4 regions of the Komagataeibacter ossonobensis genome follow, and region 1 is predicted to be linked to each of the others. Evidence: riboswitches for the same ligand, from Rfam matches in the RefSeq annotation. Region 1 holds a riboswitch; each other region holds the start of a gene.

Region 1 (7,391 bases):
CCTCAGAGCGGCCTGTACGGCGCCGACGCCATGGCGGGGGTTATCGACATTACCACGGCACAGGGGCAGGGCCGTTTCAAGCCGTTTGTCCGTATCGAAGGCGGTGGGTATGGTACCTTCAATCAGACCTTTGGCGCACGCGGCAGCAAGGGACGTTTTCATTATAATGTAGAATTCTCCCATTACCGGATGGACGGGTTCAACAATATCCCTTCCTATATCGAGCGTTATTATGGGGCCAACCGGCAGCAGCGGCATGAAGGCAACCGGAATGACAACCGTGGCGTCAATATCAGGCTGGGTTATGACGTCACCCATAATTTCGATCTTGGCCTGACCGCACGGCTGATACAGAGCAATTATCATTCCTACTCTCTGTATGACCTGCAAAGTGAAAATCTGTATGGTGATAAGGGTGTGCGGGAACAGAACAACCAGAACGAGGCCATCGTGCGCGGGACGGCCCATCTGGTTTCCTTTCACGGGCTTTTTGATCAGGTGCTTGGCCTTGGCTACATGACCAACCGCAACCGCTGGACGGAGACGGGCACGAGTTACGGCAGCCCGGTCAATCCAGACCCGGATTATTACCGTTCCAGCCGACTTAAGGTGGACTGGCACGGCACGTTCAATTTCAAGCAGTATGGCCAGCTTCTGATCGGTGCCGAACATTTCCATGATACGTTCAATACCAGCCATACGGCCTCAAGCATGTGGGACAGCGGATACGATACATCCGCCAGCATGGATACGACCGCAGGTTACGGGCAGTATCAGGGGAACTGGAACCATATTCTGTATGGTGCGGCCAATATTCGCTATGATGCCAATTCGCGCTACGGCAACCACGTGACATGGCGCGTGGCCCCGGCAATCCATGTGCCGGGCACCGGAACCATCATCAAGGCCAGCGCCGGTTCCGGTTTTCATGGTCCTTCGCTGTATCAGTTATTCGCAAATCAGGTGGGTGTGGGTTATTCGGAAAAGGGCAATCCCAACCTGAAGGCGGAACAGTTGATCGGCTATGACGCGGGTGTTGAGCAGAAACTGCTGCATGACCGTCTGAATTTCGGCGCAACCTGGTATGACAACCGGGTCAGGAACCTGATCCAGTCCTCGCTTTCGATTGATTCATCATATGACTACAACTACTCATACGCCAATGTGGCGAAGGCGCGGATGTATGGTGTGGAAGCCTTCCTGAACTGGAAGGCGCTGAGCAATCTGGAATTTAACCTGAGCTATACCTGGACCCACGCCCGGGATGAGACGAACGACGTCCAGTTGCAACGCCGTCCCCAGCACAAGTTCAATTTCAATACGACATGGACCCCCATTCGCGACCTGACCTTTTCGGGCAATATCCTGTATACTAGTGGCTGGCGTGATCTGCCGGTTATTGGCAGCGAGTCCTGCAGCACATGCGCCAAGGGGCATGGTTATTTCACCATCGACGTGGCTGCCAATTACAAAATCAACCGCTACGTTTCCGTCTATGCCCGCGCCGACAACCTGCTGAACCGCCAGTTCGAGGACCCCATCGGCTATCTGCAGCCTGGTCGCGCCGGTTATGGCGGCTTCATGCTGAATTATTGACATGAAAAGCGTGGTCGCAGGGATGATGGCGGGTTTCCTTGCCTGTGTCCCGTTGGCACCGGCATGGACTCTCCCGCGCGTGGCTTCGCTTAATCTCTGCACCGACCAGTTGTTGCTGCTGCTGGCCGAACCGGGCCAGATCGTCGGTATTACGCCGCTCGCCCGGGATTGCTGGAGCGCGGTGCTGTGCGAACAGGCACGACAGGCTCCCGTATTGCGACCCACGGCGGAAAGCATCGTGGCATCCCATCCCGATGTCGTGCTGGGTGGCATCTATACCGCGGCCGTCGCGATGCAGGCGGGGCGGGAAGGGGGCGCACAGGTTGTAGCCCTGCCACCCGCCAAATCCCTGACGGATATTCCGGTCCAGATCATGACGGTCGCCAACGCCATCGGCGTTCCTGAGCGTGGGCAGCAACTGGCTATGGCCTTTGCCACGCGCCTGGCCTCCCTTTCAGTCGAGCGCAGTGCCACCGATCCTACGGCGGCCGTCTATGCTGCCAACGGCTTTGTCACCCATAAGGGCTCGCTTCCGGATGATGTCCTTGCCCATGCCGGCTTTCGTAATTACGCAACGATCATGGGGCACCAGTCATCTTCCCGTTTTTCCATGGAACTGCTGATTGCACGGCCACCCGATCTCCTGATCCTTGACCGTTCGGGGAAGGGAACGTCCCTTGCACAGTCCATGCTGGATCACCCGGCGTTGAAGCAGGCCTTTGCCGGGCCGCATCATCTGGATCTGCCCGCACGGCTTTGGTTGTGTGGCCTGCCACAGACACTGGATAGTGTCGTCATGCTGCGTAACGCACGGCACAACCTTGAAATGTCCGCCCCATGAAACCTGCCCATCAAACCATGCTGCTGAACGTCATGCTTCTGGCTGGTGTCATGGGGCTGTTTGTTACCTCGCTCATGTGGGGAGAAACCCGCATCATGTTTTCACATGCACTGGAGGACCTGCTGGCCGGGCGGCATACCGCAGGCGCGATCATTGTGGAGCGCCTGCGCCTGCCGCGTACCCTGCTGGCCATCCTGGTGGGCGGGACGCTTGGCCTGTCGGGGGCGGTTCTGCAGGGCTATCTACGCAATCCGCTGGCCGATCCCGGCATCCTGGGGGTATCAGGTGGAGCGGCACTTGGGGCGGTCAGCGTGTTCTATACCGGCCTCATGCAGGTGTCCATCGCGGCCCTGCCGCTGGGTGGGCTGACGGGGGCGCTGTGTGCGGCGGCCGTGCTGATGGGACTGGTGGGACGTGGTGGCACGCTGGTGTTGCTGTTGGCGGGGGCTGCACTCAGCAGTTTTGCCGCAGCCCTGACAGCACTGGTGCTGAACCTTGTGCCCAGCCCCTATGCGTCATTCGAGATCATGCACTGGCTCATGGGGTCGTTGACGGACCGGACCTTTACCCATGTCTGGATCTGCTTGCCGGGTGTGGTGTGTGGCACGCTGCTCATGCTGTCCGCGGGGCGTGCGCTGGATGCGCTGACATTGGGGGAGGATGTGGCCGCAAGCCTTGGCTTCCAGCTGCATGGCCCGCGCGGCGTCCAGACGCGTATCGTGCTGGGCGCGGCGCTGGCCGTGGGCTCATGCGTGGCGGTTTCAGGAGCGATCGGCTTTGTGGGACTGGTGGTGCCGCATCTGTTGCGGCCGCTTGTGGGATTCCAGCCGTCGCGGTTGCTCTTGCCGTCATTTCTGGGGGGAAGTCTGCTGCTGCTGCTGGCGGATATGGTGGTACGTCTGGTGGCGGTCGGGCCTGAACTGCAACTGGGCGTGCTGACCGCGCTTGTCGGGGCTCCAATCTTCTTCGCCCGCGTCATTATGCTGAAAAGAACCGTGTCATGATCCTGCTCCAGGCACGCGACGTGTCGCTCCGGCGCGGGGATCGGGCTGTTGTTTCGGCCGCGTCACTGACTCTTGCGAAGGGGCGGGTCATTGGCCTGGTCGGGCCGAACGGCGCAGGCAAAAGCACCTTCATGCGTCTGCTGACGGGGCTGGAGACTCCCGACTGTGGGGATGTCCGGCTTCTTGATCGCGACATGAGCCAGATCCCACCCGCGCTGCGTGCCCGACAGCTTGCTTTCATTCCGCAGGATGGGGGGACGCCGCCACCCATGCCGGTGCGTGCGCTGGTCGCGCTCGGACGCCTGCCGCATGGGCAGGCGGGCGATCATGCCGTCCGTCACCCGGCGGTGGGCCACGCCCTTGATGTCACCGGCTTGCAGGACCTGTGCACCCGTCCGGCCAGCCACCTGTCAGGCGGGGAGCGGGCTCGCATGAATCTGGCGCGTGCGCTGGCGACCGATACGCCGGTCATACTGGCGGACGAGCCGATCGCTGCACTCGACCCGGCGCATGCCCTATCCATGATGCAGCTTTTCCGCCAGCAGGCAGGGCAGGGAAAGGGGATCGTCGTCGTGCTGCATGATCTGGTTCTGGCGACCCGTTTCTGCGATGAACTGGTGCTGATGGATGATGGCGCCGTCATCCGCCATGGCCCGGCCCTGCAGGTGCTGGATGATGATATCATGCGCGTCGTGTACGGCGTAACGGTCCGACGGGTCGAGGACGCGGTCCTTCCGTGGTCCCTGTGCCGCTAACGTGTGCGGCCCGCTGGGACATCCTGCCCATGACACCTTGCGTCCGGCCGCCCGGTTCGGGCACAATGTTGTCTTATCAAGTCGATGGTCCCACGCGAGTGGGTTAATAGGGAACGCCGTCACGCTCCGGCCGGGTCATGAACCCGGGAGCCAAGTCGGAGGCTGCTCCCGCAACTGTAGGCGGTATGCCGCCGGTTCATTTCACCCGGACGGGGTGAGTCACTGTTTCCGAAAAGGAAATGGGAAGGCAGAACCGGCTGGCCATGATCCGTAAGCCAGGAGACCTGCCATCGTCATATATCAAGCCGTCGGACGGGATGTGCCGAAGGCGGGAGAAGCTTAATGCCGGTATGGCAGAAAGCCGCGTGCCATGATGGCACGGCCGAAGGCGTGCCTGCGCGCCAGTATTCCATAGATCACTTCCCGAATACCGCCAGACTGCTTACGGCGACACTTGGTTTTCCCGATGCTGATGAGATGCGTGGGGTGCGATGCCAGCACGCGGCAGGCATTTCCCATATCGCTACGGCCAATAGCCCATGGCGGGACAGAGTCGTGCAGACTGCCCGCATGTTTGGCGTGGGCACCGACAATACAGTCACAGCCTGTGATCCGATGCACGGCAATTACAGAAAGCCCATCCTCAGACCGGGGCAGGCGTTCCATCTTGCGCGCAACTGGCCCCGCGACGCATTTCTTGCAGCGGAACAACTGGGTATCAGCACCCGGCCTGTTCTGCTGGGGCCGGTCAGTTTCCTTGCGTTATGCGGCATGACAAAGGGAGACAGTGTCGGCCAGGGACTGATGCGCCTGCTACCCGCCTATATTGAATGCTTCGAACAACTGAACAACGCGGGATGCTTCTGGATCCAGATTGATGAGCCAATCCTTGCCCATCCTGGCCTGCCCGCAGCCACGCTGACCCATATGGACGTTGCTTGGCATGTCCTCAGTGAAGCATCAAGGGCCACGTCACTTGTTCTGGTCGGGGGCGGCGGGGGCTTCGGGCGACATCTTCCTTTTGTGCTGCAGCTACCTTTTGGCGGCCTGCATGTGGACGTTGTGCATGGCTATCGCGATTTCCCGTATGTCCTGCAGCATTTCCCGGCGTATCGCTGGCTCTCGCTGGGGCTGGTCGATAGCTGCAGCGCGGCGCCTACCCACATCGGCATGGCGCACGGCATCGTGGAACAGACGCTGCGTTCGCATCGGCCGGATCGTCTCATGATCGCGCCATCGGGTGCGTTAAGTGACAGCAATGCCCTGACCGATCCGGACATTACGAACGTCCTGCCGCAAAAAATGTCCGAAATCGTGGCCGTGGCCAGCCGACGCACGATAGCACGTCGCAGCGCATCCATCCGCGACTTTTGCGAAAATGATATCCGTTTTGTCCCATGCGCTGATAACAGCGTGAGACATTGAAAATATCATGACAGGAAATACATCGGAAGCAGCCATCCCGGATGGGGCTGCTTCGCCACATCCGGATATCCGTCGTGTCCGCAGCAATCCGGATTTCTGGTATCCGGTTGCATGGTCGCGTGAACTTCGTCGGGGCAGGACAATTGGCGTACGGTACGCGGGGCAACCCATCGTGGTGGTCAGGCCCGAGGCCGGGGCCATCTTTGCGCTGGATGATGTTTGCCCCCACCGGCAGTTACCACTCAGCAAGGGAGAAGTGTGTGGAGATTTCATTCGCTGTGCATACCATGGACTGAAATACAGTCGGCGTGGCCAGTGTTTTTCCCCCGGCATGAAGCTGGAAAATGAACCGCCACGACTGCGGACATGGGCATGCCGGGAGAAGGATGGCCTCATCTTTGTGTTCATGGGGGATCTGGAAAAATCCGATAGCATTGCGCTGCCGGACTTTCCGCGTGTCCGTGACCCCCATTACCGTACCCGCCGGTTTGGAAAAGTCGTGCAATGTCACTACAGCTTCATGCATGAAAACCTGATGGACATGAACCACCAGATCCTGCACAGCCGACTGGTCGGAGGCATGAAACCACGGTTTCTAGGCATGGATCGGGGAGAGGATTTTGTGGAGGCCCGCTATACCTTTGCCCGCACGTCTGGCAGGCAGCCGCTGAGCGAGGCTCTGATTTACGGGCAGCGTCGCAAGGATGGCCGGGATTTTGCCTATCGGGATGTCATGACCATCCGCACGCAGTATCCCTATCAGACATTGCGGATCGAGACGGAGGGGATTGATGAACCGGTCATGGAACTGTGGATTGCATATGTGCCACAGGACCGGGAAGAATTGATCAACCGGGTATTTGGCCTGCTCTCCATACGCAGGTTGAAAATACCATTTTTACTGGATCTGGCGTGGCCGCTGCTGATCGCCTTTACGGAGCGTGTTTTCACAGAAGATCGCGAAATTGTTGAACTGGAGCAGCAGGCCTGGCGGGAGCAGGACGGCGACCGGAATCAGGAGGTCTTTCCAGTTATCATGGCGCTGCGCCAACTGCTTATCCAGAATGGTATGCCGTCCCAGAAAGACGTAGGATAATAAACTGATAGATGCCCATGCCCCGTCTCAAGGCGCATGGGCATCTTCTCCTGACCAGGCACCACGCAGATCAGGTGCTCATTTTGCAGTTCGGGCCGATATGACCGCTATAAGGAAGCCATGTCTGTGTCTGTCCGAACATCGGAATCCCGAGATAGCCCCGTAACTTGAGTTGTCCGGACTGGTTAACCCACATGCGCGCTTGATACACATGATTGGTATTGGGGTCGAGAATGGACCCGTTCCACCGGTCTGGTTGATCCGGATCCGGCACGAAGTCCCGCAGCATGGGCAACCCACATTCCGAACGGCCCGTCTGGTCGCGTGGGATGTCATCACTATAGTTCAGGCCAACCAGCTTTCCACACAGATGGTCGCCACACCGTGTGATCTCGAAAACACCCTTGTGATTTCTGGTGACCCATTGCCCCAGAACGGCGGGCGGAACTGTTGTCGCTGGAGGAACTTGTGCGTGAACAGCAGCCCCTCCAATCATGATACTGAGTATTAGCGAGACACAGGTTGCTTTTTGCGCAATATTCATGATGTGTCTTTCGTCGCTTCGTACATGACTAAAATTATGGGACATCGGCGGATCTATCGGGGAATTCGGATCGAAAAGCGCATGATTGATGCCCCGAGATGCGCGCCATGGGAATGAGCGGCGAGGGTGC
Region 2 (7,567 bases), on a different contig from region 1:
GGCAAGAAGGCCCGCGACAATGCCCGCCATTACCCGCTTCATGTCAGTAATTCAGCATGAAACCGCCATAACCGGCGCGACCGGGCTGCAGGTAGCCGATCGGCTCCTCGAACTGGCGGTCCAGCAGGTTATCGGCGCGGGCATAGACGGACACATAGCGGTTGATCCTGTAATTGGCGGCCACGTCGATGGTGAAATACCCATGCCCCTTGGCACAGGTGCTGCATGTCTCGCTGCCGATGACCGGCAGGTCGCGCCAGCCGCTGGTATAGAGGATATTGCCTGAAAAGGTCAGGTCGCGGATGGGGGTCCATGTCGTGTTGAAATTGAATTTATGCTGCGGACGCTGCTGCAGTTCGTTGTGGTTCGTCGCATCGCGCGCATGGGTCCAGGTGTAGCTGAGATTGAATTCCAGACTGCGCAGCGCCTTCCAGTTCACGAAGGCTTCCACGCCATACATCCGCGCCTTCGCCACATTGGCGTAGGAATAATTGTAGTCATATGACGAATCAATCGAAAGCGAGGACTGGATCAGGTTCCTGACCCTGTTGTCATACCATGTCGCGCCAAAATTCAGGTGGTCATGCAGCAGTTTCTGCTCCACGCCCGCGTCATAGCCGATCAGCTGTTCGGCCTTCAGGTCCGGGTTGCCCTTTTCGGAATACCCTGTGCCCACCTGGCTTGCGAACAGCTGGTACAGCGACGGGCCATGGAAGCCCGAACCGGCGCTGGCCTTGATGATGGTCCCCGTGCCCGGCACATGGATCGCGGGCGCCACGCGCCATGTCACGTGGTTGCCATAACGCGAATTGGCGTCATAACGGATATTGGCCGCGCCGTACAGGATATGGCGCCAGTTGCCCTGATACTGCCCGTAACCCGCGGTCGTATCCATGCTGGCAGTGGTATTGTACCCACTGTCCCAGATATCGGCGGCTGTATGGCTGGTGTTGAACATGTCATGGAAATGTTCGGCCCCGACCAGCAACTGACCATACTGCCGGAAATTGAACGTGCCGTGCCAGTCCACCTTCAGCCGGCTGGAACGGTAATAGTCAGGGTCGGGATTGAGCGGGCTGCCATAGCTTGTGCCCGTTTCCGTCCAGCGATTACGGTTGGTCATGTAACCAAGGCCAAGCACCTGATCGAACAGGCCGTGGAAGGACACCAGATGCGCCGTGCCGCGCACGATGGCCGCGTTCTGGGTGGTCTGTTCGCGCACACCCCTGTCACCGTACAGATTTTCGCTTTGCAGGTCATACACCGAATAGGAATGATTGTTGTCCTGTATCAGCCGCGCCGTAAGCCCCAGGTCGAAATTGCGGGTGACATCATAACCCAGCCGGATATTGACGCCACGGTTGTCATTGCGGTTGCCTTCATGGCGCTGCTGCTGGTCCGCGCCATAATGGCGTTCGATATAGGACGGAATGTTATGGAACCCGTCCATGCGGTAGTGGGAGAATTCAACATTGTAATGAAAACGCCCTTTGCTGCCCCGCGCACCGAATGTCTGGTTGAACGTGCCGTAGCCACCGCCTTCGATCCGGACGAACGGCCTGAAGCGTCCCTGCCCCTGTGCCGTGGTGATGTCGATGACCCCTGCCATGGCGTCCGCGCCGTACAGGCCGCTCTGCGGGCCGCGCAGGATTTCGATCCGTCCCATGCCGTCGGTCACGAATGTCCCGGCATCAAACATGCCGGTCGAGGAACTGCCGTCGTTTATGTCCATCCCGTCAAGGCGGACCTTGACCTCGTTGGCGTTATTGCCCCGCATGAAAATGGATGACGTGCCGCCCGCCCCACCCGTCTGCACCACGTTCAGGCCCGGCTGGCGCGCAAGGATATCGCTCAGGCCGCGCCGCTGCTGGGTCTGGATCTGCTGTTCGGTAATGATGGTCATGCTGGTGCCGATATCATCGGCCGCCGTGGGCCGGCGGGCGGCACTGACGCTGATCAGTTCAGGCAGGCCTGTATCGCCGGGTGAAACAACGGCTTTCGCTTTCTGGTTCCTGACCCCATACTGCTTGGCAGGCTGCCTTTGTGCTGTGTCCTGCCCGGCAGGGGTATCAGCATGCGCTACCGCCGCCCCCATTGTCATCAATGTGGTGGAAGCAATCAGCAGATTACGGAAAAGGGTCATCGGACTAAGGTCTCGCGGTCACATCATCGTTGCCACGAGAGCGTGCCGCCACACGGTTTCCAATCCGTAGGGAAACCCGTAACGCCACACCGCCGGGACACCCCGCCCGACAGTTCCCGGTCGCAACCATCATGACGGCAGGTCTCCTGGCTCACGGCGTGACATCCTGCACAGCCTTCCCGGAAAACCGCAGTTTCCAGTGGCCCGGACCATGATATCCGGTAATGCAAGGACAGACCGCTTACAGTTGCGGGGACAGCCGGGGCATTGGATCGCAATCCGCACCCCGTTCCCTTTTCATCCCCCCGCAGGGGGAACCGTCGGCATGGTTCTGATCGTGCGGGGCGGCCGTGTCAACCCGGACGGTCCCGCGCCCGACGTCCGCTGGCAGCCGTTAGCGGGCGGCGGCCCGGGCCTGCTGCAGCAATGCCGCGATCCGGGCACAGGCATCTTCCCCCGCCCCCCTGGCAAAGGGGGAACTGCGCGCTTCGTAGGTATGGCGGTCGTAGCTGCGCACATCGGGCATGTATTTGGCCCCGCCATCAACCATCGTCGCCACCATGGTATGCGCAAAGGGCGAATGCGCGCGGATCCGGGCACCAAGGGCTGCGGCCAGTTCCGGTTGCACGCCCACCAGCGCCAGGTCACCGATACGGACCAGCACGACAGGCAGCGAAACCGGTGGCCCGGCAGTATAGGAAAAAGTGGTGACCGGCCCCGTGGCGCGGCCCGTGCGTGGCGAGAACGCCTGTGACGCCACCTGTATGCTTTCACGCCGGATGTCGAGTGTCGGCATATCGGTAGCCCGGATCTTCCCCGCCACATCCACGACCTGTGCGCCAAGGCGTGCGCCCAGAAGGTCAACAATCGCGAACCCGGCATCGTGAATATCCATCCGGCCCGCCCTGCCGCCCGCATTGACGACGGGGCGGTTCGCCTGAAGATAGGGTGCCTGATCGCCCGCCGCCCCGACCATGAACAGGGCGGCCGTGTCGGGACCGTACCGTGCCTCGACATATCGCATGGCCGCACCGGCAAGGTCCGCCGTCATGAGCCTGCCGCCCGTGCTGGTGACCGATCCATCCATGACCGAGGACTGCACGGCAAAATTCATCATGACCGCCAGCGGCCTGCCATCCAGCCGGTCAATGCGCAGCACGCTTACGGTCGGGTCCGTATCACCCGCGTCATCCGCGCCCAGCCACCAGCCATATGGGGTTTGCACGTCACGGTTCACGCTGACCCGGCTTGTCCCCACGTCCGCACCCACACGTGCAGGCTGCATGGATGCATGGGCGCGCGTCGTGGCCTGCCGTGCCGACTGGATGACCGCCTGCCATGCGGCGGCATTGGCCTGTATATCCGTGCCCGGCGGCGTCTGCGCTGCCGCGAATATGTGCGGCGCGGAAAAGGTGTGGCTGGCGCTGACAATGATGTTGGGGGCGGCAATACCCGCAACATCCGTCACGATGGCCTTGATCGCGGTGATCAGATCACCGAAAATGGATGTCAGGTCCACCACGACAATGGCGAGCCGGATTGTCCCGTCTTCCAGCAACACGATGCGCACGGCCAGCGGGTCGTGCTGTCCGGTAAAGCCATCAATGGGAAACTGCCCGGGCGGAAAAACGATATCGGCCCGCCCGCTGCCCGCACGAAACGCCGGCTTTCCGGTCGTGGCGGCACGTACCGGTCCCGCGCCCAGCGCCACAAGGGCGCCAAGGCCCATGGCCGCCATGAAATCCCGTCTTGATGGCACGACCTGGTCCCCTTTTTCATTGCGTTTCATGGGCACGATATCAGTGTGCCCATCTGTAACAAAAAAAGGCCCGGCAATATGCCGGGCCTTTCGGGTAGCAAGTGGATCAGTTGGAGCCGTTGTTCTGGTTCCAGCCACCGTTGCGGTCACCGCCATGCTCACCCCGGCCACCATTCTGGTTGTCGCCACCGCGGCCGCCGCCGTGCTCGCCCCAGCCACCATTCTGGTTGTCGCCACCGCGGTTACCCTGTCCACCAAAGCCGCCGTTCCGGTCGCCACGACCTTCGCCGCCACGTTCATTACCCTGGCCGCCGTTCTGGTCGCCACCACCCTGGAAATCGCCACCCTGGCCGCCACGGTTGCCTTCGCCGCCGCCATGGCGACCACCATGATGACCGTGACCACCACGACCACCATGTTCGCCCTGTTCACCGCCCTGGTTCCAGTCACCGGACTGCGCATGTGCTGCCAGCGGGAGGGAGGCGCCAAGTGCCAGTGCGAAAAGAATTGAACGCTTCATAATATGATATCCTTTAATTCGACCTTTAATATATTATGCCGCATGATCAGGAATGTAAGATTGCATGATGTAATAAACAGTATCAGACAGGCCAGCAGCCGGATAACATTAATTACGATACCGTAACCATACCGGGAAATATTCCATATATTCGTTGTATATTCAGGAATGTAGGAATCTGCATCCAGACATTTACAGATCACGACGCAATCGCCGGCAAAAAAAGAACGAATACTCGGCATGATTATGGGAAATATTTCCTAACATCCTGACCTGTCAGTTCAGGGCAATCCCTATTTCCGGCCTGCCTGATCGCCAGCGCCACCATGGTCGTTGGCCGCAGGCCTGCACGTAGTCAGCCCATATGGCGGAAAATGGCCATTCCCCATTTCCTGTCCGCATCGGGAGATCCTGCCGCCGGATCCGCTGCATGGGCCAGAGGGAATGCAGGACAGGACACCGTATTTTCTGCTGGGCCACAACATACCGCATGTGAATGGCCGCTGCGGGTCCGGCAGGACTGTCCATGTAATCCGTCATGGCTTTCAGCACCAAGACGCCTGCAAGGCGTGTCGTTCCTGCAGGACGTCATATAACCGTTTCATTTCCCGGTATCATCCTGGCATTTTCCCAACCGGTTTTTTTACGGCGCGCCATGCGATGCATCGCTGAAACCCATGGGGGCAAACAGGAAAACCTTCATCAAGAACGTTATCATGATCCGCATGATGCCATACAGACCGGTTTTTCAAGGACCCTTTATAAAAACGCGCATTGACATAAAAAACGCTGCCTGATCGAAAACATGCCCACACCCGGTATTATGGCGGGCTTTACCTGTGGTTACTGCAAATGAATACTGCATCAGGGCACAGGATACGCTTGAACTGTGCCTTGATGAAATCCTGCGCTGCCAGCGCCCAATGGAATTCTCCGGCAGGATTTCCATCTCTTCCCTGCCGAGTGTGAGTGGCGTTTCAATCACCGCTCACTCAGCAAACGCCTGCAAACCCTCGCTCAATGGGCTAACATCACGGTCGGAGACCTCACTTAATCTCCTTACCTATGACAGCCCCAAAACTTTTATTATTTTATCATTTATTTGTTCTAAAGCAGCCTTTCCATCATGGTCATTCCCATTCTTTTATTGGCAGATATTGCGTTTCCGACAGGACAGGCTTCCCTGCCCTGCCGGCACCATCAGGTATCCAATGTCGCAGCCTTACGGGCATGCCCATGAATTGTAAGGGTCTCCCCTTTTGCCAGCACCCCCACGATCAGGGCGGTCTGTCCCGTATTCCATGCCATTGCAAGCAGGATGCCGGGAATGTCCGCGTCGCCCGATGGTGACAGCATGCCCATTGTATAGGACGTCAGACGGCCATACTCCCCTGCTGTATACGTCACGCCGTGGCATCGGCCTGTCCTGCCCGCGGGATAGAGCAGGAACAGCGGGTCATCTTCATACATGGTGTCGGGCGGGTAATCAGGTTCGTACCAGTCCACGACGGCATCATGGCGATGGTCACGTCCCGGCTTCATCATGATTTCCGCATTCCCTGCCGTGACGACCAGCACCAGCCTGACCTGGCTACGGGATCCAGCCCCGTTCAATGCTTTGTCCAGCGTGGCCTTCAGGGGGCGGCTGCCGGTATTGTCGCCGGTTCCATCCGCTGTCAGCACGGCAACCGCACCGCAATCAGCCAGCCGTTCGCTCAGCGCTGGCGCACCCAGCGCGGGTGGCAGCACGACATGCACCGCACCGATGCGGATGCATGCCAGAACGGCCACCACGCTTTCCACCATCAGGGGCAGATGGATCGCCACCCTGTCGCCACGCTGTACCCCCTGGTCCGTCAGGGCATTGGCAAGGCGGCAAACGCGTTCATGCAGGTCACGATAGGATACGGGTTGCGCGTCGGCTCCCTGCCGGGATATGGCCGGTCCGTCCGCATGGTCCCCCAAATGGCGGTCCACACACAGGGCGGAAATGTTCAGCATGCGCTGTCCATGTACAGGCGACAGCGGCATGTCCTGAAGGACCGCATGGGCCGCCATTTGCGGAAATGCCCGCCCCATGGCAGGGGTCGACAGAATGGAAACGTCATCATGCATCATATGGGTCATGGTCGTGTTCCTTGGCGTTCAGTGCCAGCGCGAAGCGCCATGCAGGGGGCTGCAGTCAATCAACGGCGGTGTTGCACGTGAATCGGTCCGGGGTATCGGGTGCCTGAAACGGCAGTTATTATGTTTATTCTTGCCCAACCCTGGCGTTCGTCTTTACGGCTCTTGTTTTTGTTGATGGGGACTGTGACAAATCCCGGTTGCAAACGGAAGACGTTTTGCCGTTTAAAAGAGTGAACACCACGAAGCGGATTGCAAAGATTGCAAAGATGAAAAAACCCGCCACCAAGACCTTTACCGGATCGCGCATCCGCCACCAGCGCACCCGTATCGGCATGACACAGAGCGCACTGGCCCGGAAGCTGGATATATCCGCCAGTTACCTGAACCAGATCGAACACGACACCCGCCCCCTGCCGCTGACCCTGCTTGATGCGCTGTGCAAGGTTTTTTCCGTTGGCGTGGATTATTTCAGCGATACTGAAGAAACGCGCGGCATACAGACATTACGTGAAATAATGGCCGACCCGGTATTCGATACCGATGCCGTAAGGCTGGACAGCATTCAGGCCGCCATGCGCGTCGCACCCGATCTGTGCGCGCAGTTCATCCGGCTCTATCGTGCCTATCTTTTGCGGCAGGAACATACAGCCGCCCCCCTGATCGGCCCCGACCGGCCGCAACAGGGCGGGGCGCGGGATGCGCCAGACCGGGTGGAACCCTACGAAGCCGTCAATGACTGGGTACAGGCCCAGCGCAACTATTTTGATGAAGTGGACCGCACGGCCGAACGGCAGGCCGAGCGGATGCGGCTGGATGAGGGCAATCCGGGCGAACAGCTGACCCGCTACCTTCTGGACCAGCATGGCATCCGCACCGAAATCGACCTTGCCCTGGGGCAGAAGGGCCTGATGTGGCGCATGGACCGGCGGCACCGCACCCTGTTCCTGTCACGCATCATCCCATCGGAAAGCAGCACGTTCTGGATGGCGCAGGCGCTGGGGCAGCTTGAACACCAAGG
Region 3 (7,567 bases), on a different contig from region 1:
TACGTTTTCGTAAAATGTACCCGGGTGCTGGTCCGCTCCCCCCGTACCGTGGCAATGAAGCATTCACCGGCATTGGCACCCGACGTGGCGCGCTCCGTCACCGTGCCACCTACATGACTACCGGTTTCGAACAGCGATGCAGAAAAAAACTCCGGCGTCAGTGTGTGGGGATAGCTGAACTGCCCGTCCCACTGTCCTGTTACATCCAGCATTTCTCCAGTCATCAGACCTGTTCTTTCCCTTAAAAATACCAAAAGTTCCGGGGTGCCGCCTTTTTCAGGAAGGCGGCATTTTTTCGAAGCTTTTTGTAAACAGCTTCACCAAAAAACTTTCCCATCTGGATACAGACGGGGCGGGACATGCCGTAACCGCATGACCCGCCCCCTGTCATGATGACCATCCGCCATGGCCAGGCGTGCAGGGCACACCGACCATGGCCGGAAGATCAGATAACCTTTTCCACCCAGCCATGGGTATCGGGCGCCGTGCCGCGCTGGATGCCAATCAGGGCGTTGCGCAACTTTTCGGTGACGGGACCGATACCCTTGCCATCGCCAATCACCACTTCGCCCTTGTGGCTACGGAAACGCCCGATGGGGGACACAACCGCCGCCGTGCCGCATGCAAACACTTCCTTCAGGCGACCGGACGCGGCATCGGCATAAAGCTGGTCGATGGCATAGGGTTCCTCACGCACGGTCAGGCCCATTTCACGCGCCAGGGTGAGCAGCGAGTCGCGCGTGATGCCACGCAGGATCGTGCCGGTCAGCGGCGGGGTGCCGACGGAACCGTCATCGAACACGAAGAACACGTTCATGCCGCCCATTTCCTCGATCCAGCGGCGTTCCACCGCATCAAGGAACAGGACCTGCGCACAGCCATGGCCCTTGGCTTCCTGCTGCGCCAGCAGGCTTGCGGCATAGTTGCCACCGCACTTGGCTTCCCCCGTGCCGCCGGGGGCGGCGCGGCAGAAATCGGACACCCACACGCTGACCGCCTCCGCACCGAAATACGCCCCCACGGGCGATGCAATGACCATGAACATGTATTCCGACGCAGGCTTCACACCCAGGAACGTCTCGCTCGCAATCATGTAGGGGCGGATATACAGGCTTTCATCGGGGTTGCCGGGCACCCATGCATGATCCACGCGCACCAGCTGGCGCACCGCCTCGACAAACACTTCATCAGGCAGGTCCGCCATCGCCAGCCGTTCGGCCGACTTGCGGAAGCGGGCCGCGTTGGCATAGGGGCGGAACAGGGTGATGCCGCCCCCGGCCGTACGGTAGGCCTTCATTCCCTCGAAAATTTCCTGCGCGTAATGCAGCACGGCCGCCGCCGGGTTCAGCGAAATCGGCGCATAGGGCTGTACGCGGGCGTCATGCCATCCCCTGCCTTCCACATAACGGATCATGACCATGTTGTCGGTAAAGACACGCCCGAAACCGGGATTGGCCAGGATCTCCGCCCGTCGCTGCGGCGAAACCGGTGATGTGCTGGGGGAAAGCGTAAAGGGAAGGGAAGTGGCGCAGTCCATAGCCGTCGTTTCTCTCTCATCATGGCGCTGGCGCGATATACAGGGCGCGCCCCTGCCCGCCACCAGATGCGGGCAACGTTAGCAGAAGTTCACCAGAACATTGTGCCGGTCAACCCCGGCGCATGCGCATGCGCCCTGCTTTTCATGCCTCACCCAGCATGAAACCAAGGGTCCGCAGCGCCTGTGGCAGATGTTCACGACCATGCAGCGCCTTCACATCACCCAGCCTTGCCACCACGCTTTCGCTCCATCCCCGCGCGGGCTGCCCCTGTGCCGCACGCGCGGCGCGCAGGCGTTCGTCATAGGCGTCGATGGTGGCGCGGTCATTGGCGGCGGCGGGATCGTACTGCTCGGCATGCAGGACGGCATGCTGCGGCAGGCGGGTGCGGATGGCGGTCGGCTTCTTGCGGTCGGGATAGCCCACGCTCATGCCGAATACCGCAAACGTACGCGCGGGCAAGCCCAGTTCCGCGGCAATGGCTTCGGGCTGGTTGCGTACCGCCCCCACATACACGATTCCCAGACCGTAGGATTCGAACGTGGCCGCCGCATTCTGCGCGGCGAAAGCGGTATCCATCACCGCGCCAAGGAAGGTATCCAGACAGTCCACCCCCGGCAGTGCCCGACCCTGTGCCTGCCCCACATGTTCCAGCCGCGACAGGTCGGCAATCCACGCAAGGAACAGCGGCGCCTGTGCAATGAAATCCTGATCCCCCGCGATTTTCGCCAGCCGGGCGCGACGGTCGGGGTCACGCACGGCGATCACGCTCCATGCCTGCAGGTTGCATGATGTCGAGGCCGACTGCGCCGCCGCCACCGCCGCTTCCACCACGCCTTCGGGCAATGGCGCCGGGCTGAAGGCACGGACGGAACGATGGGCCATGAGGCTGCGCGCCACCGGGCTTTCCGGCAGGGCACTGGCGGGCGGGCGGATGCCATAGCGCGCCTGCCACAACGCGTTCATGGAAGACAGGGCGGGAAAGGAAGAAACTGTGACGTCGGACATCGGCATGCCTCCTGCCTGTGCAATAGTGGCTGAAAAAGCAGCACACCACACAGCCCGCCCTGCGGGAAGCGTGGGAAGGTCACACCAGACCTGCGCTTTTTCATGTCAGCCCGCATACGGGGCACGACAGACAGAGGCGATTTGGAACCCGGTCGCAACCCGTTTTGAAATCCTTTTGTATATTCAACAATTTTCCAGACCGCGCGGCTTCACGATCATGCGAAATCACGCGGCTGTACATAGGAAGATGCACCTAAATCGGGCATGAAGGATGCATTGAACGTGGTCCCGCGTTCCATTTTCCCTTCATCATCACGGAAGACTGCCAGCATGTTCGATGCCCTCATGATCAGCCGCGCGGATGGCGTGGTCACGACCCGGCTGGAGCAGGTCGATCCCACGGCCCTGCCCGAAGGGGACGTGACGGTGGAAATCGATCATTCCAGCCTGAATTACAAGGATGCGCTGGCCATGACCCGTGGCGCGCCGGTCGTGCGCCAGTTTCCCATGATCCCCGGCATCGACCTGGCCGGGCGCGTGGTGCATTCCGATGATCCGGTTCACCGCCCGGGCGACCCGGTGCTGGCCACCGGCTGGGGTCTGGGCGAACGGCACTGGGGCGGTCTGGCCCGCATGGCGCGCCTGCCGGGGCGCTGGCTGCTGCCACAGCCTGCGGGCCTGACCGCGCGGCAGGCCATGGGAATCGGCACGGCGGGCTTTACCGCCATGCTGTGTGTCATGAGCCTGGAGGAAGGCGGGGTGACCCCCACCAGCGGCCCCATCATCGTCAATGGCGCAGGCGGCGGCGTGGGGGGCATGGCCATCATGCTGCTGGCGCAGCTGGGCTATCAGGTGACGGCGGTGACCGGGCGGCCACAGCTCCATGCCTACCTGACCGGGCTTGGAGCCACGGAGGTACTGCCGCGCGATACCCTCAGCCCCACCGGAAAGGCGCTGGAAACCGCGCGCTGGGCGGGGGGAATCGATGTGGTGGGGGGCGAGGCGCTGGCCACCATGTGCGCCTCTGTCCAGTACGGGGGCACGGTGGCGGCCTGCGGACTGGTGGGCGGGCTGACGCTGCCGCTGACGGTGGCGCCCTTCATCCTGCGCGGCATACGCCTGCAGGGAATCGACAGCGTGATGTGCCCGCGTCCACGCCGCATGACCGCATGGACCCGCCTTGCACGCGATATCGATCCCGCGCGGCTGGACAGCATGCTGCACGACGCACCCCTGGCCGACGCTATCGGGATCGCACCACGCATCCTTGCCGGTCATATCCGGGGGCGGACCGTCATCAATATGGGCTGATCCGTCCCTGAAAGACTTTTGCGATGCTGTTTTTTTAAAGCGGCCGCCGTTTTCCCAAGCTTTTTGAAAAAAGCTTCACCAAAAACTTTCTTATGATCCGCAGGATGTTTCCTGACTGGATTTTCAGGGCCATTTGGAATAATCGGCTGATAAATAAATCAGACGTTTCCGGAGGCCGCCTTTTTTCAAAAAGTCGGCTTTCCTGACCATACCTCAAGGAATGGTCCTTCAACACGCACAACAAAAAACGGCATGCCCACCGGGGCATGCCGTCCTTCATTCACCGTCGCGCCATCGCAGGCACGCCGCCCTGATTCAGTGGCAGGGGAAACCCAGCAGGTGACGGCCATCATGCACGAATTCATGCACGTAATGGCCGGAGATAAGGGAGGTCGCACCCTGCTCGGCCCCCACGAAATAGATCAGCAGCGACGCCAGGACGAGCCCGAACACACCCCACGGCAGCAGGTCGCGGACCGGGATGGAAACCTGCGGTGCAGCGACAGCGGTGCTGGACAGAACGGATGTATCTTGGCTCATACTGGTAACTCCATGGATCACGTGCGACCCGGAGCAGCATGCGGGGAACGCACCACATCAGGCCGCCCTTCCCATAACCGGATCTGGGTCCATGTTTCCAAAATTGACATGGAAGGTCAATCATTCCCTTGCATATCCCACCCCTTCCCCACACGCAGGGCGGCATGGCATGAACCAGACCCTGACCTGCATCGCGCTGCCCGTCCCCGCCTGCGTGCGCCATGGCGTTTTCCCGATGCATGGCGAAACATGTCCGCTGCCCGCCAGTCTTGCACGGCACATCCTGGATGCCGGACAGATCCTGTTTCCCCCCACCATGCCGGTTTTCGGCACAGACCCCGCCACGCCTGAACCGGCCCTGCACGCGCCGGATATGGGGGCATGGGCAGGACAGTCGTTAAAAGACCTGCCCCCCGCCGATCTTGCGCGCTGGATTGCCGATGCCGGTTTCGCCCCGCCGGGCGGGGAAAGCCGGGCGGCACACCTGCACCGCGTGGCCCGATGGCTTGAAACCCTGCCGCCCACACCCGCACGGGTCACGGTGGTGGCTGATACCACGGTCGTCCGTGCGATCGTGGTGGCCGCCCTTGGCGGAACCGCTTCCATGCTGTCGCGACTGGATATCGCGCCCCTGACCCGGACATGCCTGACCCGCCATGCGGCATGGCGCGTGGCTGTCTGTGGCGCACCACTGCCATGACCGCATGGCATGCGCCTGCACACCGGGTTTCTTTGACAGTGCGGGGATCAATCGTCTAAATCCGCCGCTGATGGTTCCCCCCCCGTGGGGGAGAATAGGGAAGACGGTGCGCCATACCGGCAATTCCGTCGCTGCCCCCGCAACTGTAGGTGGCTGTTTCCCGGCCCGGTCCGCGTCCTGCGGGCCAGCATGCGCCACTGGCCCCATGATCGGGACCGGGAAGGCCGCCGGGATCGAGGGCGCTGACCGCGGCACCCTCCGCCACAAGCCAGGAGACCTGCCATCATGTCCGCCCGCAGGTGGACATAACAGGACCGAATTCGATCGCATGGCCGGCGGGGTGCCCGGCACGCGACAGGCGACCGCCCTGCCCCCGCGCAGAACGCAAAGCCATGACCGTGCACCCCGCCCACCGCTGCCCGCGCGCAGCAACGCCGCGAAAGGGCATGCACCGTAATGAGCACTTCCGCACCATCCGAACCGACGGATCCCGGCCCCGTTCACCTGCATGTCTGCGTGACGTGCCGCCGTGGCCTGCCCGCATCCGACAACCCGCCCGGACGCCAGCTGCTTGATGCCATGCAGGCGCTGGCAGCGGATAATCCGCAGGTTGTAGTGCATGAGGTCAACTGCCTTGCCGCCTGCAATGACGGCTGCACCGCGGTGGTGGCCATGCCGGGCAAATGGGGCTGGCTGCTGGCCAATCTTGGCCCGGAAAAGGCAGCGGACCTCATGACCTATATCGCCGCTTACGGCGCGTCGCGCAGCGGCACCGTCATGCCATCGCGCCGCCCCGCCAGCCTGTCGGACATGGTGCGTGGCCGTTTCCCTACCGCCCTTTTTTCAGGAGCCTGATCGCCATGACCCCATCCACCACGGCCCCCGCCAAGGTACCCGTCACCGTCATCACCGGCTTTCTGGGGGCGGGCAAGACCACGCTGCTGCGCCACGTGCTGGCCAATGCAAAGGGCCAGCGCATTGCCATCGTGGTGAATGAATTCGGCACGCTGGGCATTGATGGTGACACGCTGCGCGCCTGCGGCGTGGAAGGATGCCGGGACGAGGATATCGTGGAACTGACCAATGGCTGCCTGTGCTGCACGGTGGCCGACGACTTCCTGCCCACCATGGAAGCGCTGCTGGACCGTGAGGCCCCGCCCGACCATATCGTGATCGAGACATCGGGGCTGGCGCTGCCCAAGCCGCTGCTCAAGGCATTTGGCTGGCCCACCATCCGCACCCGCATGACGGTCGATGGCGTGGTCACGGTCGTGGACGGCCCCGCCGTCGCCGCCGGCCGCTTTGCCGACGACCCTGAAGAAGTCGCCCGCCAGCAGGCCGCCGACCCGTCACTGGACCACGATAACCCGCTGGCGGAGGTGTACGAGGACCAGTTGCTGTCAGCCGACCTTGTGGTGCTGAACAAGACCGATCTCATGACCCCGGCACAGGCCGATGCGGTGGAAGCCTCCATCCGCGCCGAGATCCCGCGCGTGGTCAAGGTGGTGCGCGCGACCGATGGACAGGTTGACCCTGCCATCCTGCTGGGCCTTGATGCAGCGGCGGAAGACGACCTCGCCGCCCGCCCGTCGCACCATGATGCCGAAGGTGGCGAACACGAGCATGATGATTTTGAAAGCTTCGTCGCCCCCATCCCCGAACAGGACAGTGTGGAAGGCTTCATCGCCTGCCTGAAAACACTGGCCGAACAGCACGACATCCTGCGCATGAAGGGCTACGCCACGGTGCGTGGCAAGGCGATGCGCCTTGCGGTGCAGGGGGTGGGCAACCGCTTCCGCCACCAGTTCGACCGCGCCCTGACGCCGGGTGCACCGCGCACGGGCAGCCTTGTGGTCATTGGCCAGAAGGGCATGGACCAGTCCGCCATTACAGCAGCCCTGGCGCAGGGCTAGACGGCAGGCCAGCGGAAAACGGGGCAGCCACCATGCATCTGCTTGCACGTGAGGTCCGCACGCTGGAGGACGGCGAACAGGCGGAAGACCTGGGGCACGCCCCGGCGGATATCGTGTTCCTGTCCTTTTCGGACAGTGACCTTCTGTGCCTGAACGCGGCCCATGCGGCACAGGGCGCGCCAACTGCGACCCTGCGCACGGCCACGCTGTCGCGCCTGCTGCACCCCATGTCCATCGACCTGTACGTGGCCGATACGATCATGGAGTCGCGCTGCGTGGTGGTCCGGCTGCTCGGCGGCGTGGAATACTGGCGCTACGGTGCGGAAGAACTGTTGCGCGCGTGCCAGCAGGCCGGAATCCCGCTGGCCTTCGTGGCAGGCGACGGGCGTGATGACCCGCGTCTTGCCGCGCTTTCCACCGTGCCCGAATCCGTACGCACCCGTCTTGATACGCTGCTGCGCACCGGCGGCACGGCCAATATGCAGGCTGTCCTGCGGCTTATGGCGCATCTGGCCGGACGCGGGGCGGATGATGGAACCGCCCCTGTTCCCCTGCCGCCT
Region 4 (7,567 bases), on a different contig from region 1:
GTCATGGTTGCCAAGCTGCCAGTCCAGTGTCGCGTTGAAGCCGGAACGGTAGCTGGTCTGGGTCCAGTTCGCGCGGACCACGGCGTTTTCATCGCAGCTACCCGTGCCGCTGCACAGACCGCTGTCACCCATGGTCGTACCGCTGGGGTCGTTGCCGTAGCTCCACTGTGCATACGGCGTGACCTTCAGGTGCAAATTGTCCGCCAGTGTGAAGCGCGCCGGGGCCGCGAGATAGGCAATGCGCTCGGGCTGCCGGTACAGTGCCCAGTAATCCGTGCCGCCCGCCGCATCATTGGGGTTGTAGGTGGCGGCAAGGTTGTTGGCCGCCCCATGTGGTCCCTGTGCCTGCCAGTCCGCCTTGTCCACCGGCGGGTAGTAGCTGGCGACCATCGTATTCCATGTCCCGATCAGGGAGACCCGGTTGCCCGCCCCCCATTCGCGCAGGAATTTGAAATCGATGTGCTGGCGTTCATCATGGCCCGGCCCGCGCCAGTTATCGGTATAGCCATGGGAATAGGACACGAAGCCGCGCAGGCCGGTATGCCCGATCTGCCCGGTTTCCAGCCGCAAAAACTGCCGGTTGGTGTTGTATGACCCGTACGAGACATCCGCATAGCCCCCGGCCTTCATGGCGGGATCGCGAAAGGACATGTCCATCAGTCCCCCCGCCGCGTTCAGGACGGGGGCATCAAGGTCGGCCGATCCCTGCTGCAGGGAGACACTCTGGTAATTTTCCGTATCCGCGAACTGCCCCGGATAGCCGTTGTAATAGGCGATATCATTAAGCGGCATGCCCTCCAGGATGTAACCAAGCGAATCCCCACTCAGTCCCCGCACCGTGATGTTGGTCTGGGGCGAAAACCCCAGCGCGTCGGAGGAGGAGACATTGGCCCCAGGCAGCAGGCTGACCATGTCGAACGCCGTCGCACTGGGCGCCTGCTTGCGCATGAAATCGGTGCCGATGGTGCTGACGGATTTCGGCGCGTCTTCCACCCGGATCAGGCCGCCGCCGGGCTGGGTGCCCACCACGTGCTGGCTGGTCACGGTCATGGTTTCCGTGGGTACTGCGGGAAGATGCGCGGGCGTGGTGGTCCGTGTCGTGGCGGGTGTTGTGGCAGGCGTGTTGTCATTCCCCGACGCCATGCCCGGCCCCATGCCCAGCATCGTGCCCAGTGCTACGGTCAGCATCCGCCGGCAGGAAACGGGGGCCGGATCAGGCAGGATTGGGGGGCGAGGGGCACGGGGCATGGAACGTTCCTGAAGAAATCTTTTTATTTCATTATTTTGGGCCATCCCCATGGGGTATGACATCGTCTTGAACAAATTCGGGACGGATATATTATATCCGTGTGACGTATCATACGCCCTGTTATCGGGCATATCCCGTATAATTGTGCGGGCAGGCAGGAAGGTTCTCGCGGGTGGGACAGGAATCGGCACATATCGTCAGCAGTTATGAACAGGAACTGGAACAGCTTCGTTCCATGATGGCGCGGATGGGCGGACTGGTTGAACAGCAGACATCGCAGGCTGTCGCCGCCATTGCCGACCGTGATGAAAACGCCGCCGGTGTCGCAGCCGATCTCGATCCGCAGGTCGATAAGCTGGAACGCGATGTGGAGGCGATGGTCATCCGCATCCTTGCCCTGCGTTCCCCCGTGGCGGGCGACCTGCGTGAAGTGGTCTCCGCACTCAAGATCACGGGTGATATGGAACGCATTGGTGACTGCGCCGCTTCCATCGCGCGCCGGTCGCTGCGTACGGAACTGGTGACGGCGCGCATCTCGCTCAGCGGCCTGCGTGGCATGGGGCGGCTGGTGCAGGACAACCTGCGCCGCGCGATCGACGCCATGAGCCAGCGCAACGCTGATCTGGCCCGTGAAGTCTGGCAGTCCGACACGGCGGTGGACGAACTGTATAACGCCATGTTCCGCGAACTGGTTACCTACATGATGGAAGATCCGCGCAATATCGGGCCGTGCACGCACCTGCTGTTCATCGCCAAGAACCTTGAACGGATTGGCGACCATGCCACCAATATCGCCGAACGCGTCTATTACACCGCGACGGGTGAGATCCTGCCGGTTGTCCGTCCCCGTGGCGGGTTTTCAGGACAGGGGGGTTAACGTCCTTGCTTGAAGATCGCCCGCTGCGCATCCTTGTCGCAGAAGATGACCCTGCCCTGTCGGTCATGCTGTCTTACAACCTTGAGGCGGCAGGCCACCTTGTCATGCCGGTGGATAACGGTCTGGACGCCCTGCGTGAGGTGAGCGAGTGGAAGCCCGACCTTGTCCTGCTGGACTGGATGATGCCGGGCCTGTCCGGGGTTGACCTGTGCCGCAGGCTGCGCATGGCAACAGCCACGCGGTACCTGCCGATCATCATGCTGACCGCGCGCGGCGAGGAACAGGATTCCGTCCACGCGCTGGATACCGGGGCGGATGATTATCTGGTCAAGCCGTGCGGAATGGATGTGCTACATGCGCGCGTACGCGCCGTCATGCGGCGTAGCGCGGGGCGGGCGGCCGCCCCTGCGGCGGCACAGGCCGAGGACGTGCTGACCTTTGCCGACATAACGCTGGATCATGCCGGGCGCAGGGTCAGCCGTGCGGGGACACCGCTTGCCCTTGGGCCGACGGAATACCGTATCCTGCTGCACCTGCTGCGCAATCCGCGCCGGGTGTTTTCGCGCGCCGAAATACTGGCTGCCGCGTGGGATGACCGTATCCATGTGGAAGAACGTACGGTGGATGTCCACATCCGCAGGCTGCGCCTTGCGCTGAACGCCACGGGTGGGGCGGACCTGATCCGCACCGTGCGTTCCAGTGGTTATATGTTGGATGATGGCAAGGTGGCCTGACGGGCCGCCATTGATAAGAGACTGTTTGAAAACAACCAATTGATAAAAAACAATAAAAGTTTTTGGGTGCTGCCTTTTTTCAAAAAGGCGGCGTTCTTTTGAAGCTTTTGCAAAAAGCTTCACCAAAAACTTTCTATGATTTTTTAAGTTATCTGCTGTCGCGTCCCAGCTTGGCATAACGCTTCAACGCCCGTTCGCGCCGCAGGCGTGACAGGCGTTTCAGCCAGAAAATGCCGTTGATCTGGTCGATTTCATGTTGCAGGCAGGTGGCCAGCAGGCCATCGGCGTCCTCTTCCACATCCTGACCGTCAGCGCGGGTATGGCGCACCTTTACCCGTGCGGGACGGGTGACGGGCGCGTGGATGCCGGGCATGGACACGCTACCTTCTTCCTGTGTGGATGTTTCCGCCGACTGCCAGATGATTTCGGGATTGGCATAGACATGCGGCCCATCCCCATCCGGCAGGTCAATCACCACCAGCCGTTGCGCAATGCCCACATGACACGCGGTGATCCCGATTCCCGGGGCCGCATGCATGGTCTCCAGCAGGTCGCGCGCCAGTTGCGCGGTTGCGGGTGCAGTCGCATCAACAGCTTCCGCCACCTGTTCCAGACAGGGATGGGGAAAGCGGACAATCGGCAGGATGGCCATGCAGGCTGGGTTCCGCTTTGCGATCAGTACAGGAAGGGACCGTTATCGTCCGCGTTCAGGTTGGTATAATACGGGATGTAGAAGTTCATGCCGAACGGGCTGTAGGTATGGTCCACGCCTGATACGGGACGCAGTGGCTTGACGTCATGGTCCGCCAGGCAGTCATACAGTGTCTCGCGCAGGTGTTCGGTGTCCTTGTCCGATTTCTGCGTGCCGTAGAACAGGTCATGCGCATAGGGTTTGCATGCCTGTGGCGTGTGTTCGTAATAGTCCGCGTACCGGTTCTGCTTGTTTTTTTCTATGTCCGCATCCGATATCCACTGGTGGCTGGCCGCACTGGTGCCCCAGATTTCCTTCCATCCCGTGCGCATGTGCGGCAGGCGGGCAACGGCGATGCCATCCTGCCGCGTGCCATCCTTGCGCACCAGACTGCCGTGGCAGGCCATGACCTGTATATGGTCGTTATAGATCGCGCTCTTGATCGTCCCGCCTTCGAAACCGACGGCCGAGGATGCATTGGGCGCGCCCTGGTTGGCAATGGCGACCACTGCGGATTCAACAGCAGGCTGCTGGCAGTAATTTACCATGGGACGGGGGGCGTGCTGCGCGCAGGCGGCCATACCAAGCGGAAGACATAAAGCAACAAGACGGCGCAACGGTTTTTTCCTTTTGCAATGCGGCACGGGATCCGGCCATGTGCCTATGTATTCAGGCGTATAGAAGGGGCCCGTTCCTCACAACAATGTAAATTTTCAATTCCGCCCTGTGCTTTTGTCTCCTCTTGTCCTTCCCGTAGCGGGAACGCGCGGATTATGGGCCGCGCATGCGAATAGCAGCAGTACCACTACCAGCAGGACGGGCGTCGTGCCCGGCCCGTGGCATGGCGTATCCGCATCGGCCGGAATATGCCCGCCCATCAGAATGTAATATTGCTGTGCAGGCCGAAGATCGCCTCATCGCCGGTGCGGCGGTAGGGGAAGGACGGGTCGGCGCCGCCGCCCGCGGGGTGCCAGACGTACTGGAAATCGGGCTGCATCACCAGCCACGGCGTGACCTGCGCCTGATAGGTCAGTTCAAGGTGGTTTTCATTGCCCTGCACCAGCGAATGGCTGTCGCGGTCAAACTGGCGCTGCCCCGAACTGGCGCGGCCAATGCCCCAGCCCAGGCCGATCGTGTCGTTGTCACGCCCCCTGAACGGGGCCTTCAGGTTCAGGCCCGCGTCGATGGCGAAGCTGATCATGTTGCGGTCGCCCCCATTACCCGTGGCGCGCACGAATACACCCAGCGAGCGCGGTGATGTCAGCGAGGGCCGCCAGATCATCTGGTCGATGATGCCATAGACCATCCAGTTGCCCCGGTCCCATCGCGGGGTCAGGTCGGCCTGTGTGGCACTGGCATTCAGCGTGGCCGCCCCCAGTGAACCGCCACGCTGGTTGTAGCGGTAGTCGGCGAACTTCGCGGTATCGTAATAGCCACCCAGCTTGTACACCCCCGGCAGGCCGGGGTTCCTGGTCACGTTGGACATGTCGGCAGGCTGGGGGTTGAGCGCGTATTGCAGTTCGGTGATCAGCAGCGCGCCGGTGCCCATGTTGAAATTCGTGCCGTTGGCGCCGTCATAGGTCTGGCTGGTGGGATCGGAACTGAAGCCGCTGTTCGATCCGGTGGCCTGCTGGATGGGCAGGGAGTTGTAGCGGTTGCCCGGCGGGTTGTCGTCGGCGGCTGCGAACATGAAGGTGAATTTCTCGCTGGGGCGGTAGCGGATGCGGATGGCGGGCGAGGACAGCGGCCATGACGGCCCGCCACCATACAAATTGACCGAAGGGGCCATGGGCCAGCCGAAATTGGCGTTCAGGTAAAGCGATGCGTAATCACTGACCAGGAATTCGGTATCCAGGTCCTGTTGCCCGATCTTCACGTCCAGCTTTCCCTTGAGGAAGGACTGCTGGTACCACAGTTCGAACAGGCGGGTGGAGCGGTCGGCCTCGAACCCGCTGATGGGGTTGAAGTTGTTCAGGTGATCCTGCGAGATCGAGCGCCCGCGCGTCTGCAGCGCGCTGACATTGAACAGCCCGCCCTTCAGCCCGAACAGCTTTTCGGTATCGATGGTCAGCGTCGGCATGGTGACGCCGTCATAGGCGGGGCCTGTGCCCGAACCCTGACCGTCGCCATTGGTGCTGGGCGTGCCGCCGGTGCCGTTGCCCCAGACCTCATCGACTTCCTGGATGTCGAAGGTGATGCCGTGTCTGTACAGCCACGGCCGCGCGCCCCACATGTTGCCCAGCAGGTTGCCGCTGGTGTCCAGCCTGTCCTCGCCGCCCGCGGCGACCGCGGCCTGTTCTTCCGTATCGGCCTGCGCGCGTTCGGAATCCCGCACCGTGGCCGGGTCGATCTGCTGGATCAACGGGGTGGAATTGCCCAGGCGGGCGCGATCCTGCGCGATCTGTGTCTGGGCCTGCGCATGGATGCTGATGCCTGTGATGCCGATCAGGCTGCAGGAGAGGAGAAGGGTACGCGTGCAGCCATGGCGTGCTGCAGGGGTGAAAAGGATTTTCATGAAAAACATCCCGTCAGGATGGGTCCGGCCATGAGGGTCCGGAAAAAGCGGCCCGTTGTAACGGGTTGCTGCTGGCGTGGGGGGACGGGATGTCAGCTGGTCTTGTACATGTCTCGTGTCCATCTCCGGTCAGCCCGCCCGGCGATATTGTTAAGGACAACGGCAGGTCTCCTGGCTTACGGGTCACTGCATTCCATCTCCCTTCCCGGCCGGGGCCAGTGGGTGCCGTGTGACGGCGCCAGATGAAGCACTCTCCGTTTACAGTTGCGGGTACAGCTGCCGACTTTACCCCCGGATGTGGCATCCCGCCGGGGTTTACGACATTCCCTTTTTCACCCGTTTGCACGGGACCGCTGACTTGTAATCCGGACTATAGCGTTTACAGTCCATTAGACAAGGTCGGCCGGGGGGTGCTGGTCCAGCAGGGCTGCGACTTCCCCCATGTCCGGTGCGGCCTGTGCAGCACCGGGGCGGGTGGTGGCCAATGCGCCGCAGGCAGCGGCAAAGCGCACGGCTTCCCCAATTGCCGCCCCGCGCGCCAGCGCGCAGGCCAGTCCTGCATTGAAACAGTCCCCTGCCGCCACCGTATCAACCGCCCGGACACGGAAGGGTGGGACGAACCCCTGCCCATCCGGTGCGGAATACGCCACGCCGCGATGCCCCAGCTTGATGATGGCCGTGCGTGTGCCGCGTGCGTGCAGGATGCGGGCCGCCTGCAGGGCAGTTGCTTCATCAGTGGGTTCGATACCCGTCAGGTCACGGGTCTCGCGTTCATTGGGGGTCAGGATATCCGTCAGCGCGTACAGATCTTCCGGCAGGCCATCCACGGGAACCGGTGCGGGGTCCAGCATGACCGGAATGGCGCGTGCGCGGGCCAGTCGGGCAATTGCCAGCACCAGTGCAGGGGGCATTTCCATCTGCATCATCACCAATGTTGCGTGATCCAGAACAGGGGCGAGAAGGGACGTGGCCTCTGCCCCGTGGCGCATGTTCGCCCCGCCATCGACAAGGATCTGGTTTTCGCCTGCGTGGTCGATGGTGATGAAGGCCCGGCCGGTGTCCGCCGCCGGGTCTTCCATAAGCCAGCGTGTATCGACACCTGCCTGTTCCAGCGTGGTGCGCGCCATATCCGCCAGCATGTCCTTGCCCGTCCAGCCCGCCAGCGCCACGTCCTGCTCCAGCTTCGCCACCGCGATCGCCTGATTGGCCCCCTTGCCGCCCAGCCCGGTAGTGGAGGAATGGACATGCAGCGTTTCACCCGGTCGCGCAAAACGGGCGACATGCACGACAAAATCGATATTGGTGCTGCCAATGACGGCAATATGGGGTGTAGGCATGGAGGAGACCTCGGGCAGTGAAAATGGGCACGCAAGGTGCATTTTACCACTCCGCCCCGCAATCATACAGGCACCCGGTCCTGAAGGTCATGGCTCATCATAAAGAAGTTTTTGGTGAAGCTCATTTCAAAAAGCTTCAAGGAACGCCGCCTTTTGGGGCCTGT

What was found. Region 1 has a riboswitch for cobalamin ahead of AC1RQ9_RS16870 (uroporphyrinogen decarboxylase/cobalamine-independent methonine synthase family protein). Riboswitches for the same ligand answer to the same signal wherever they lie in the genome.
Region 2: linked by a shared signal. The riboswitch ahead of AC1RQ9_RS07795 (TonB-dependent receptor plug domain-containing protein) and the one ahead of AC1RQ9_RS16870 (uroporphyrinogen decarboxylase/cobalamine-independent methonine synthase family protein) in region 1 are both predicted to bind cobalamin.
Region 3: linked by a shared signal. The riboswitch ahead of AC1RQ9_RS06385 (DUF1636 domain-containing protein) and the one ahead of AC1RQ9_RS16870 (uroporphyrinogen decarboxylase/cobalamine-independent methonine synthase family protein) in region 1 are both predicted to bind cobalamin.
Region 4: linked by a shared signal. The riboswitch ahead of AC1RQ9_RS09290 (carbohydrate porin) and the one ahead of AC1RQ9_RS16870 (uroporphyrinogen decarboxylase/cobalamine-independent methonine synthase family protein) in region 1 are both predicted to bind cobalamin.

Annotation. Positions count from the first base shown of each region.
Region 1 is NZ_JBXAYQ010000053.1:6,824-14,214, reverse strand. It holds gene AC1RQ9_RS16890 (TonB-dependent receptor plug domain-containing protein) at 1-1,596, shown strand, start outside; gene AC1RQ9_RS16885 (ABC transporter substrate-binding protein) at 1,598-2,437, shown strand; gene AC1RQ9_RS16880 (FecCD family ABC transporter permease) at 2,455-3,441, shown strand; gene AC1RQ9_RS16875 (ABC transporter ATP-binding protein) at 3,438-4,196, shown strand; cobalamin riboswitch at 4,265-4,502, shown strand; gene AC1RQ9_RS16870 (uroporphyrinogen decarboxylase/cobalamine-independent methonine synthase family protein) at 4,539-5,621, shown strand; gene AC1RQ9_RS16865 (aromatic ring-hydroxylating oxygenase subunit alpha) at 5,629-6,717, shown strand; gene AC1RQ9_RS16860 (DUF2147 domain-containing protein) at 6,788-7,261, opposite strand.
Region 2 is NZ_JBXAYQ010000009.1:20,709-28,275, forward strand. It holds gene AC1RQ9_RS07790 (ABC transporter substrate-binding protein) at 1-30, opposite strand, end outside; gene AC1RQ9_RS07795 (TonB-dependent receptor plug domain-containing protein) at 44-2,143, opposite strand; cobalamin riboswitch at 2,263-2,480, opposite strand; gene AC1RQ9_RS07800 (neutral/alkaline non-lysosomal ceramidase N-terminal domain-containing protein) at 2,538-3,932, opposite strand; gene AC1RQ9_RS07805 (hypothetical protein) at 4,009-4,422, opposite strand; gene AC1RQ9_RS07810 (hypothetical protein) at 4,961-5,200, shown strand; gene AC1RQ9_RS07815 (AMP-binding protein) at 5,623-6,549, opposite strand; gene AC1RQ9_RS07820 (helix-turn-helix domain-containing protein) at 6,816-7,567, shown strand, end outside.
Region 3 is NZ_JBXAYQ010000006.1:20,802-28,368, forward strand. It holds gene AC1RQ9_RS06355 (hypothetical protein) at 1-224, opposite strand, end outside; gene AC1RQ9_RS06360 (branched-chain amino acid aminotransferase) at 446-1,537, opposite strand; gene AC1RQ9_RS06365 (nitroreductase family protein) at 1,680-2,543, opposite strand; gene acuI (acrylyl-CoA reductase (NADPH)) at 2,874-3,854, shown strand; gene AC1RQ9_RS06375 (CbtB domain-containing protein) at 4,170-4,394, opposite strand; gene AC1RQ9_RS06380 (histidine phosphatase family protein) at 4,564-5,094, shown strand; cobalamin riboswitch at 5,149-5,393, shown strand; gene AC1RQ9_RS06385 (DUF1636 domain-containing protein) at 5,551-5,949, shown strand; gene cobW (cobalamin biosynthesis protein CobW) at 5,955-7,007, shown strand; gene cobN (cobaltochelatase subunit CobN) at 7,040-7,567, shown strand, end outside.
Region 4 is NZ_JBXAYQ010000013.1:49-7,615, reverse strand. It holds gene AC1RQ9_RS09315 (TonB-dependent receptor) at 1-1,248, opposite strand, end outside; gene phoU (phosphate signaling complex protein PhoU) at 1,422-2,126, shown strand; gene AC1RQ9_RS09305 (response regulator) at 2,132-2,860, shown strand; gene AC1RQ9_RS09300 (peptide deformylase) at 3,009-3,512, opposite strand; gene AC1RQ9_RS09295 (hypothetical protein) at 3,536-4,168, opposite strand; gene AC1RQ9_RS09290 (carbohydrate porin) at 4,429-6,066, opposite strand; cobalamin riboswitch at 6,211-6,436, opposite strand; gene AC1RQ9_RS09285 (ribokinase) at 6,456-7,403, opposite strand; partial or broken gene AC1RQ9_RS09280 (hypothetical protein) at 7,421-7,567, shown strand, end outside.